2 regions of the Exiguobacterium sp. s11 genome follow, and region 1 is predicted to be linked to the other one. Evidence: a T-box and tRNA genes for the amino acid it is inferred to sense, from the RefSeq annotation. Region 1 holds a T-box; the other holds one or more tRNA genes.
What was found. The T-box of region 1 lies ahead of alaS (alanine--tRNA ligase). A T-box ahead of a tRNA ligase gene usually reads a tRNA of that ligase, here a tRNA-Ala.
Positions count from the first base shown of each region.

Region 2: it has a tRNA-Ala gene. The T-box ahead of alaS (alanine--tRNA ligase) is inferred to sense a tRNA for this amino acid. The anticodon was not compared.

Region 1 is NZ_JACSNF010000001.1:729,156-735,203, forward strand. Features, by position in the region: gene alaS (alanine--tRNA ligase) at 1-1,973, opposite strand, end outside; T-box leader at 2,032-2,242, opposite strand; gene recD2 (SF1B family DNA helicase RecD2) at 2,285-4,510, opposite strand; gene KNQ12_RS04130 (VOC family protein) at 4,627-5,175, shown strand; gene KNQ12_RS04135 (tetratricopeptide repeat protein) at 5,221-5,886, opposite strand; gene mnmA (tRNA 2-thiouridine(34) synthase MnmA) at 5,900-6,048, opposite strand, start outside.
Region 2 is NZ_JACSNF010000001.1:1,439,395-1,445,442, reverse strand. Features, by position in the region: gene KNQ12_RS07555 (ATP-binding cassette domain-containing protein) at 1-844, opposite strand, end outside; gene KNQ12_RS07550 (redox-sensing transcriptional repressor Rex) at 1,012-1,671, shown strand; gene KNQ12_RS07545 (twin-arginine translocase TatA/TatE family subunit) at 1,671-1,871, shown strand; gene tatC (twin-arginine translocase subunit TatC) at 1,879-2,658, shown strand; tRNA gene KNQ12_RS07535 (tRNA-Ala) at 2,763-2,838, shown strand; gene KNQ12_RS07530 (S8 family serine peptidase) at 3,060-6,048, shown strand, end outside.

The sequences.
Region 1 (6,048 bases):
CGGACCGTTTCACCGTATTTCTCACCGAACAATGCCATCGCGCCTTTTGCTTTTGCATCAGCGATGTTCATCTCTTCGATATCAACCGGTAGTGATGCCCAGATTGCTTGGTTGACGTCTTGTTCAATCTTCGTCAACTCTTCTTGTGTCACTGCACCGAAGTGTGAGAAGTCGAAACGAAGACGATCTGGAGAAACGAGTGATCCTGCTTGGTTGACGTGTGTTCCGAGCGTATCTTTCAATGCTTTATGAAGCAAGTGTGTTGCCGTATGGTTTTTCGTGACGGCTTTACGCTCTGCTGCTTCGACTGTTGCAACGACGTCTGCAGCTTCCGTTGCGATCCCTGTACGAACGATGACCGTATGCAAGTTTTGACCGTTTGGTGCTTTTTGAACATCTTTGACATCAAGAACGAAGTCTTTGCCTTCGATTGTTCCTGTATCCGCGACTTCACCACCACTTTCAGCGTAGAACGGTGTGATGTCAAGAATGACTTGTGCTTCTTCACCAGCAGCGACTTCTGTGACTCGTTCTCCATCATGCAACAATGCGATGATTTTCGCATCCGCCTTAAGGTCGGTATAGCCGACGAACGTACTTTTATCTTTTAGCGTCGAGAGGACTTCCGATTGCTGTTGCATCGAACCACTCTCTTCACGCGCTGCACGTGCACGCTGACGTTGTGCATCCATCGCTAGTTTGAAGCCTTCTTCATCAACAGACATCTGATGATCTTCCGCATACTCGACTGTCAATTCGAGTGGGAAACCATACGTGTCATACAGACGGAACGCATCTTCGCCACTGATAACATGCTCACCGTTCGCCTTAGACGTCTGAGCGACTGTGTTCAAGATTGCAAGACCGTCATGAAGTGTCTCATGGAAACGTTCTTCTTCGTTTTTGATGACACGTTTGATGAAGTCTGCTTTTTCTGGAACTTGTGGGTAGAAGTCAACCATGACATTCCCGACCGTATCGACGAGTTCATACATGAACGGACGCTCGATTCCAAGCATCTTCGCATAACGCACCGCACGGCGCAGTAAACGACGAAGGACATATCCGCGTCCTTCATTCGAAGGAAGCGCACCATCACCAATTGCGAATGATACGGTACGGATGTGGTCTGCGATGACTTTGAATGCTACATCGAGTTTCGAATCATCACGGTAGATTTTACCGCTGATCTCTTCTGTTTTGTGAATGATCGGCATGAACAGATCCGTATCGAAGTTCGTCGGCACGTCCTGCATGACACATGCCATCCGTTCGAGTCCCATTCCTGTATCGATGTTTTTACGCGGAAGTTCCGTGTAGTTGCCGTGTCCATCGTGGTTATACTGACTGAAAACGATATTCCAGATCTCGAGATAGCGTTCGTTTTCGCCACCTGGGTAGAGTTCTGAATCGTTCGGATCGTCTCCAAAAGCAGGTCCACGGTCGAAGAAGATTTCCGTGTTCGGACCAGATGGACCTTCACCGATTTCCCAGAAGTTATCTTCAAGTGGAATGATCCGCTCAGCCGGTACACCGAGTTCAAGCCAGATTTGACGCGCTGCGTCATCTTCCGGGTGAATCGTGACCGAGAGACGTTCCGGGTCAAGACCGTACCAGTCATCACTCGTCAAGAGTTCCCAGCCCCATTTGATTGCATCTTCACGGAAGTAATCACCGACAGAGAAGTTTCCGAGCATCTCGAAGAACGTATGGTGACGTGCTGTTTTCCCGACGTTTTCGATATCATTCGTCCGGATTGATTTTTGTGCGTTGACGATACGTGGATTATCAGGAATGACACGACCATCGAAATATTTCTTGAGTGTCGCAACCCCTGAGTTGATCCACAAGAGCGATGGATCCTCGACCGGTACGAGTGAAGCACTCGGTTCGATCGCATGCCCTTTGCTTTGGAAGAAATCAAGATACATCTGACGGATTTGTGCACCCGTTAATGGTTTTAGAGCTTTCATGAACAGTTACCCCCATTGGTTTTATTTGGACGCAAAAAAAGCGATGCCTTCATCCCTGAAAAGGGACGAAAGCATCGCTTCCGTGGTACCACCCTCGTTCGTAAGCAATCCATTGCCTACCTCGAACATCTGATAACGGGGATGACCCGCAGGTGTTTACACCCGACTCCGGAAGGAGCTTCAAAGGGACTCGAGAAAGTGATTGCAGCAGACTCACTTCTCTCTGGACTCGAGTTTTCCTTTTACTTATCTTCCATCAACGTGTTACGTCCATTCATCTATCGTGATTATTACCTATCACACAGCATCCGTCAAGTCTTTGTCACCCCACCGAGTCGTTCAATCAATCGTGTTCGGCGCCGCGGCTCCTCTTCTTGCGACGCTTTATGAAACGCTCGTGGGTCGCCGAACAATAATAAACTCGACTTCGCACGGGTGACCGCCGTATAAATCAAGTTTCGGGAATGCTTGAATGCCCCCGTGAAATAGACCGGCATCAAGACGATCGGAAACTCGGACCCTTGTGCCTTGTGGATCGTAATCGCGTAGGCATGCGTGAATTGATCCCAGTCACTCCGGTTGTACTCGACTTCCGTCTGGTCGAAGCGGGCGATGATCTTATCCACCTTGTCGACGTTCTCTTTGGCGAAGAAGATATTGACGATTTCGCCGATATCTCCGTTATAGACGTTCTCTTCCGCATTATTGACGAGCTGAAGAATCTTATCCCCGGTCCGGTAAATCCGAGTGCCTTGTTTGACTTCGCGTTTTTTCGGTTCCTCCGGATTGTAGACGCGTTGCAAGGCGACATTCAGTTCGTCGATTCCGACCTGACCACGGTAAGTCGGTGCCAGAACCTGAACATCGAATTTCGAATACCCTTTTGCAAGTGCTTTTTCCGCGAAGGCTGAGATGCCACGTAACGTCTCTTGCGGAGACGCGGTGTAAAAGCGACGATCCGCAAGTGGTGATAACAAATCAGCTGACGTCGTCCGGTTCTTCAAATCGTGCGCGAGTCGTAAAATCGAAGAATCTTCCGCTTGGCGATGGACGACGTTCAAACGAACGACGGGAATCCCTTGCGTATCCATCAAGTCTGCCAGCACTTGCCCAGGACCAACGGATGGTAACTGATCCCGGTCACCGACGAACAAGATTTTCATACCGTTCGGCACAGCACGGAGCAGACTCGATAACAAGTAGATATCAATCATCGACGACTCATCGATGATCAGTACTTTCCCTGTAATCGGCTGATCTTCATTTAATTGGAAATTCGTTCCGTCATACTTCAACAGACGATGAATCGTCATCGCTGGGACGTCCGTCGCTTCCGACAAACGTTTAGCGGCGCGTCCGGTCGGTGCAACAAGGACGTACGGATAAACATCTCCCGTCTTGACACGACTTTTCTCAAGCGGCCAATCATGAATTTCTTGCAGGGCATGTAAAATTCCCTTGATGACGGTCGTCTTACCGGTACCGGGTCCACCGGTCAGAACCATCAGCGGCGCTTTGACCGCTAACTCGATCGCTTCTCGCTGTTGCGCCGCATATTCCATGCCAAACTGTTCTTCGAGGTGCCCGATTGCTTCAAGGATCGTCGCGACATCGACTTCCTGTTCGGCACCGTTCGCCATGACCCGCGCGAGTTCCTTCGCCGCTCGGACTTCAGCATAAAAGATTGTCGGTAAATACAGACAGCCTTCTTCGAGCTTGACCTTATCTTCAGCAAGCAATAGTTCAATCGCTTGTTCTAGCCGTTCCCCCGGGTCCTCACCAAGCAAACGGGGTGCTCGCTGCAATAGTGAGTCGACCGTCGCAAAGGCATGTCCCTCTCCTGCTTCTTGTTCCAATATGTGCATGATCGAAGCAGCGACGCGCTCCGGGTGTAATCCGACGAGTCCAAGATGTGATGCGATATGATCGGCTGTCTTAAAACCAATCCCATTCACTTCATACATCAAGGAATATGGATTCTCTCGTATTCGCGCCATGGCGTCCCCTTCGTAAGCAGCATAAATCTTTGCCGCTAGCTTCGGCGTAACATCAAATGGTGCTAAGAACAGCATCAACTGATCGACACCGTATAACGTGGCGAGTCGACTCAAGATGATGTCAGCTTGTTTTTGTTTTAACCCAGGCACCTGATTCAGTACCCGTTCATCTTTCAAAATGAGATCCACTGCCTCTTCTCCGAGAGCATCGACGATATTTTTCGCTGTCTTCGGACCAATGCCGGTGAACGAACCATTCGTCAAGAAGCGGATCGTCGCATGTTTTGTCATCGGAACCGATCGCCGAATCAGTTCCGCCTTCAGTTGTTTTCCGAATCGAGGATGATCGACGAGACGACCGAATGCTTGATACGTTCCTCCGAGTTCGATCCCAACCCCAGTACCCGTGATGACGAGCTCGGTTTCTTTCAGTTCAAAGTTCTTTTCTTTGACGGCGACCAATACAATGGAGTGTGCTTCTTCTTCAGAAGAAAAGAGCACACGTTTGACGCGCCCGACGACTTGATGGGGGTGCTCCATCACTCCACCTTCTTTCTCTCTTTTTCATTCGCTGCTTTCATCATAGCATTCGTTTACCGGATTTTAAATCAGGGAAAGATACCCTGAAACATTTCGTTAAGAGGAGGAGTTTAAGGATGGCACGTTTACCGATTGCAGGATTGTGTGAATTAGTACTTGAAGTCGAGGATATGGACCGTGCGGTTGGCTTTTGGAATGGGACACTAGGCATTCCAGTCGTCGAGCAATGGGCTCCTGAAGATGCGGAACCAAGTAAAGAACAATCTAAACAAGACGGGGTCTGGGCCACGTGGCTTTACATTGGCGGTAATACTCGACTCGGCCTGTGGCTGAAGCGAGACTTCACGATGGAAGAACGGACCGTCAAACACTTACCAGTATCCGAATGGGACACGTTGTACGATGAAGGTGGTGTCCATGTCCACTGTGCTTTCTACGTTGAGAAGGACGAGTTCCAGCAAGCCTTGAATCAATTGCGGGAAGCATCGATCACCGTGAAGCTCAGAGAATGGGACGAACAGGAGACATCGAATCAAAAAGAGCATTCTGCTTATTTCAAGGATACGGAAAATAACGTCATCGAACTGTACACGAAAAACATGGATGAAGCCTATGAAGACTTTTCCGGTCCACCACTTCGTGTCATCCGTGAAGTTGGGAATTAAATAGCATAAAAAAAGACGACTCCAGGCGGAATCGTCTTTTTTATATCAGTCTGCTTGTTTTAATAACGCATCCATCTTCGCTTTCGCGTCCCGCGCAAGGGCGTGTTCCGGCTGGTAGGCAAGAACGGCTTCGAGTTCTGCATAACAGGCTTCCTGTTGACCAAGGAAAGCAAGGGCAATCGCATAATTGTATCGTGCATCTGTATGCGTTTCGTCAAGCATCAAGACGTGCTCGAACATCTCGACCGCTTCTTCCAACTTCTCGTTTTGCGCTAAGGCAAGTCCGTATTGGAATGCGATCTCGATATCGACACCGTTTAGTTCTGACGCACGCTGTAAACGAGGCAACCCGCGGACTGGATCACCGAGTTTTTGATACGTCATCCCGAGCATGAAATGGAGATCCGCGTCGTCAAGTCCATATAATAACGCTGCCCGCAATGATTCCTCTGCTTCGACGAGTTTGTCGGCAGCAAAGAACAAGGCACCTTTCGCATAATAGGCACTCGCAAACGTATTATCGATCAGCAGTGCCCGGTCATAAAAACGAAGCGCACGATCGGCGTCGTTCATCGATTGCAGTAATGTTCCAAGATTGACGTACGCCGTCGGATCTTTTGGATTTTCTTCGATCGCGTCGTTAAACGCTTGCGCTGCTAATTCATAATTTCCAGCTTCTAGATGCCGGAATCCTACTTCATTATAGTTCATCTTCTTTTGCTCCTTACGCTAGATAAGCGAGGCGTTCGCCTGCTTTATAGGCTGCATCGATCGTCGCACCACCGAGACAGATGTCTCCATCATAGAACACGACCGCTTGTCCTGGTGTGATTGCCCGTTGACGCTCGTCAAACGAGACATCGAGTCCCTCTT
Region 2 (6,048 bases), 710 kb from region 1:
GTTGAATGAAGTCCTGCATCTTCGCGATTTCTTCTTGTTGCTGTTCGAACTGTTTCATTTCTTGATCGTACAATGCCGCTTTTTGTTCCAAGTACTTCGTGTAGTTACCGGTGAACTTACGGCAGACATTGCGTGACAGCTCATAGACGACATTGACGACTTGGTCAAGGAAGTACCGGTCGTGCGAGACGATCAGAACGGCACCACGATAACCACCGAGGTAACTTTCGAGCCAAGCGAGCGTATCGATATCGAGGTGGTTGGTCGGTTCATCGAGAATGAGGAGCTCTGGTGCTTGCAGGAGCATCTTCGCTAAGGCGAGACGTGTCCGTTGACCACCGGATAACGTTTGGATCCGGCGCGAATAATCGTCCGGATAAAAGCGCATGCCGTGCAGGACGGAGCGGATATTCGCTTCGAACTGATAACCACCCGCTTCTGAGAAGTCGTGTTGCGCTTGATCGTACGTCTTTAGGAGACGATCGTACGCGACCGGATCGTTCAAGATATGCTCCATGCCCATTTCGATTTCCATCCGGCGTAGTGTTCGTTCTTGTTCTTGGAGATGTTCAAAGACGGTCAGCATCTCGTTCCAGATCGTCTCGTTCGATTCAAGACCACTGTCTTGCGCGAGATAACCGATTTTGACATCCTTGCCTTTCATGATGTCGCCCAAGTCATGACTGAGTTCGCCAGCGATGATTTTGAGCAAGGTCGATTTACCGGCACCATTTCGTCCGACGAGCGCAATCCGGTCACGCTCTTGTACTTCCAATTTGATATTTTCTAAAATCGGCTCAACGCCGAATGATTTCGAGAGTTGGTTGACTTGTAAGAGTATCATTTCCATCCATCCTTCCACCCTTTAGTCTATCACGAACAAAAGCGCGAGGTCCTGCGGAATATATTATTTGTGACTCTATGTGAAGTGGTTTACAATCAAGGAGAGTAGAAAGCTTTTTGCAAAGATTTGGGTGCCACGATGGATGTGGCCGAAGGGGGAACTGCAGGATGAATGGACCAGACACAAAAATTCCACAAGCGACAGCAAAACGGTTGCCGCTATATTATCGCTTCATCCAAAGTTTATACAATTCAGGCAAGCTCCGCGTCTCTTCTGCTGAGTTAAGCGAGGCGGTGAAGGTTGATTCAGCAACGATTCGTCGCGATTTTTCCTACTTTGGGGCATTAGGGAAGAAGGGGTATGGATATAACGTTCAACATCTCTTAACGTTTTTCCGCAAAACCTTGAATCAAGATGAGGTGACGAATGTTGCCTTAATCGGGGTCGGTCATCTCGGAACAGCGTTTGCAAATTATAACTTTTTAAAGAATAATAGTACTCGGATAGTCGTTGCGTTTGATGCGGACGAAGAGAAGGTCGGAACAACGACGCATGACGTTCCAATCTATCATGTTTCGGACATGAAAGAACAAATCGAAGCGAATCAGGTCGATGTTGCCATCTTGACGGTTCCATCCCAGTTCGCGCAGTCAGTAGCGGATGAGTTAGTCGAGTATGGTGTGACTGGCATCCTGAACTTTACGCCCGCGCGGTTGAACGTGCCAGCGAGCGTCCGGGTCCATCACATCGATTTATCGATCGAGTTGCAGTCATTAGTTTATTTCATGAAGCATTATTCGCAATCAGCTGAAGGAGTGAAATCATAATGGAAAACCTTATCCCATCAACTATAGCATTCATCGGACCAGGTAGCTTAGCACTAATCGGTGTCGTCGCATTAATCATCTTCGGACCGAAGAAGTTACCTGAACTTGGTCGTGCTGCGGGTCAGACATTGAAAGAGTTCAAGAGCGCAACGAACGGTATCATGGACGACGATAAAAAGGATGAACCGAAAGAGAAGTGATTGAATCATGGCGATTGATCAAGAACAAAGCGTGACGTCGCATCTGGACGAACTGCGTAAACGGATCGTCTGGTCGCTTATCATCGTCGTCGTCCTGTTCGCTGTTGCATTTCCGCTCGTCCGACCGCTCGTTCGCTTCTTGCAAGCGGACTTAAAAGAGCTCGGTATCGGTTTGAATGCCTTCAACGTCGCAGATCCTTTAATGTTGTATTTGAATCTTGCGTTCATCATCGCAATCGTGCTGGCATCGCCGTTCTGGATGTATCAACTCTGGGCATTCGTCCGCCCTGGTCTGTATGATAAGGAGCAAAAAGCGACATTGACGTATATTCCGGTCATCTTCTTTCTATTTTTGGCTGGTGTAGCCTTCTCATACTTTTGGTTGTTACCTTTCTTATTAAAAGTTTCGACTGAACTAGGGAAGGAACTCGGAATCGAACAAGTCATCGGAGTTGAGAACTACTTCAGTTTCTTAATCCGATTAACGATTCCGTTCGGTCTTCTTTTCCAATTGCCGGTCGTGACGATGTTTCTGACACGTCTTGGTCTCGTGACGCCAATTTTCATGCGAAAGAATCGGAAATATGCGTACTTTGCGCTGTTCGTCGTTGCGGCATTGATCGCACCGCCGGACGTGACGTCACACTTGATGATCTCGGTCCCATTGTTCGTTCTCTATGAAATCAGCATCTTGATTTCTGCGCGGACGTACAAAAAGGTCTTGATCCTCGAGCAACAGGCAGAGCTTGAACGACAGGCGGATTTGATGCGTGAATTGAATAAATGAATCGTGAATTCCTTCCGATAATTTTGGAAGGGATTCTTTTTTATGAAAGCGTTATTTTTATATTGATAAAGCAGTTAGCGATGCGTATACTAAAGTTAATTCATGGGGGCTTAGCTCAGCTGGGAGAGCGTTTGGCTGGCAGCCAAAAGGTCGTCGGTTCGATCCCGATAGTCTCCACCATATTCGTACACTTCAAACTCTTGAGCATTCAAGAGCTTTTTTGTTGTTTTCAAAATATGGAAATGCAATATAAAGTGTCAATAAAAACAAATAATTATATAAAACAGACAGAACTGAATTGTTTATTTCCATCTATTTCATTAAACTAAATATACAGAATTTTCGTTTAACTGTTTTGTTGGTAACATCATTATAGTTTTTTAGAAAAGGGGAAAAGAAGTATGAAGAAGGAAATCGCACTCTTGGCAGCTGTCTTGATGACATCTTCCAACTTGGTCAGTGCTCAAGGAGCACTGTCCTCGCAAGATAAGGCAAGCGGTCAAAAGCCGCACGCCCTCTCACTTAAGAAAACAGGACAGGAGAAGGTGTATAAGCAGTCTGACAAGGTCCGTGTCGTCATCGAGATGGAGCAGAAGCCGGCGATTCAAATTGCGCAGGCACAAAACAAGCGGTATAGCACATTGAGCAATGCCGAAAAAGAGTCGATTAAGGATCGCCTCGTAAGTGTCCAAAAATCAGTCAAGTCATCGATCGCTAAAAAATCGATTCCCGTTACATATAAGGAAAGCTTCACGACCGTCATTAACGGATTCAGTGGTGAAGTCAAGTTCGGCGACATCGAAGACATCAAACAACTCGACGGAGTCAAGAGCGTACATATCGCCCATGAATACGCGCGACCGAAAGCCGATAAAGGTGCAAAACCAGATATGTTATATAGCAAAGATATGGTTAATGCAAAAGAAACATGGCAGGACTACGGCTTCAAAGGGGAAGGGACAATTGTAGCGGTTATCGATACGGGGATTGATCCGTCGCATAAAGATATGGTGTTGAGCCCAGAGACGAAGATTGATTTGACTTCTTCAAAGGTTGAAAGCGCCAAAGAATCAAAAGGACTAAAAGGGAAGTATTTCACGGAAAAAGTCCCATACGGCTATAACTACGCTGATCACGATAGCGAAATCCGTGATTTAGGTGCAGGTGCATCGATGCACGGAATGCACGTAGCGGGTACGGTCGGTGCTAATGGAGACGAAGCGAACGGTGGTATCAAAGGGGTCGCACCGGAAACACAACTCCTCGCGATGAAAGTATTCGGAAATGATCCAGGCATGCCATCGACATTCAGTGATATCTACATCAAAGCGATTGATGATGCGATCGCCCTCGGAGCGGATGTCATCAACATGAGTCTCGGTTCGACAGCATCATTCGTCAACGCAGATGATCCAGAGCAACGGGCAATCGTCAACGCGATGAACAACGGGATCTTATGTGCGATCTCTGCTGGAAACTCGGCATTCACAGGACATGGTGCAGGCAATCCGTATACAGCGAATCCTGACATCGGTGTTGTAGGATCTCCAGGGTTGATCAGCCAAGCGCTACAAGTCGCATCGCTAGAGAATACGAAATTAACGCTTGAAGGTATGGCACTGACGATTGACGGACAAGATGCTGGGTATTTGGCGTACCAAAAACAGGACTCGCCGAATCCGATTAAGGTATTCAACAAGGAGAAGCAAGACGTCATTTATGTCGGCGATGGTCAAGCATCGAACTATCAAGGAAAAGATGTCAAAGGAAAAGTTGTCTTTGTTGTGCGTAACGGCAGTTTCAATTACGGTATGATTCAAGCAGAAGCTGAGAAACAAGGAGCAGCCGGTGTCATCGTTCGTGGACGAGTCGATCATGGGGATTATGTCAGCATGGCACTTAACAATCCGACGATTCCGATGGTGACGCTCAGCATCGCGGATGGGAATGATCTTGAAGAAAAAGCGAAAGCAGGAAAAGCAATTGCTGTCACGTTCGATGGAAAAGCGGTCTCAGCAGATAACCCAGTAGCGGGCGAGATGTCTGATTTCACGTCATGGGGTGTCACACCAAATCTTGATTTCAAACCTGAAATCACGGCACCGGGTGGAAAAATCTACTCGACGCTCAATGATAACGAATATGGCGTCATGAGTGGAACATCGATGGCAGCACCACACGTCGCCGGAGGAACGGCACTTGTCATGCAACGAATCGCGAAGGATTTCAAAGTCGATGGTGCGACACGCGTTAAACTCGCGAAGAATATCCTCATGAACACGTCACGTCCACAGCTTGATAAAGGGCAGTATAATGCTGAAGCGAAAACTGGTAGCTTCTATTCACCACGTCGTGAAGGTGCTGGTTTAATGGATCTACGTGCTGCGATGAAAACACCAGTCGTCGTTACGGAAACGAAATCGGGTGAAGGAAAGGCTGCACTCAAAGAGGTCGGCGAAAAATTTACATTCACGCTCGATTTGAAAAACTATAGTAGCGAAAAAGTGACATATCAATTAGCCGGAACGGTACAATCGGATCTCGGTGCAGAAGGAACGAACTTCCTGGAAGCCAACAATATTTATAAGAAAAACTCAGTGGATGCGGTCGATCCGAATAAAGGAACGTTCCCAATCTCATTCGCAGTCGGTTCGAAAAAAGCAAGTTCTGTCTCCATCAATCCGAAGAGCTCAACGAAAGTAAGTGTATCGGTCGATTTGAAAGATACAGTCGATTGGGCAAACGGTCTTCCACTTGAGCAAGTCTTTGAAAATGGCTACTTCGTTGAAGGTTTCGTTCGTTTAATCGATACGAAGAGTAAAAATCCGGAATTGACAGTGCCGTACGTCGGATTCAAAGGAAAGTGGGATCAGGCACCGATCGTCGATGCACCGCGTTATGACGAAGAGAAGACATTCTACGGATTAACTGGATTAGCGACAGAAGTAAAAGATGATTTCGAGTTCCTCGGCACGAACACGGCGGGAAAAGTCGTTGAAAACAAGGTTGCGTTCTCACCGAACAACGATGGTAGCGTTGACGAGGCGTTCCCAGTGCTCTCGTTCCTGCGTAACGCAAGAAAAGTCGAGTATTCGATTCTTGACCGTAATAAAGCAACGCTCCGTAAATTAGATCTACAAACAGACGTCGTGAAGAACTATTATGATAGCGGCAAGGGAGATAAATTCACACCAGTCACAAGTGCGGCTTGGGATGGAACAGTCAATGGAAAACAAGTAAAAGACGGTCTTTACTATTACCAAGTCAAATCAGTCATCGATTATCCGAATGCGAAGTGGCAGTCGAATCTCTTCCCAGTCTATATCGATACGAAAAAACCAGCAGCAACGGTTCAATGGGATACTGCAAAAGAAACACTTTCTTGGACAG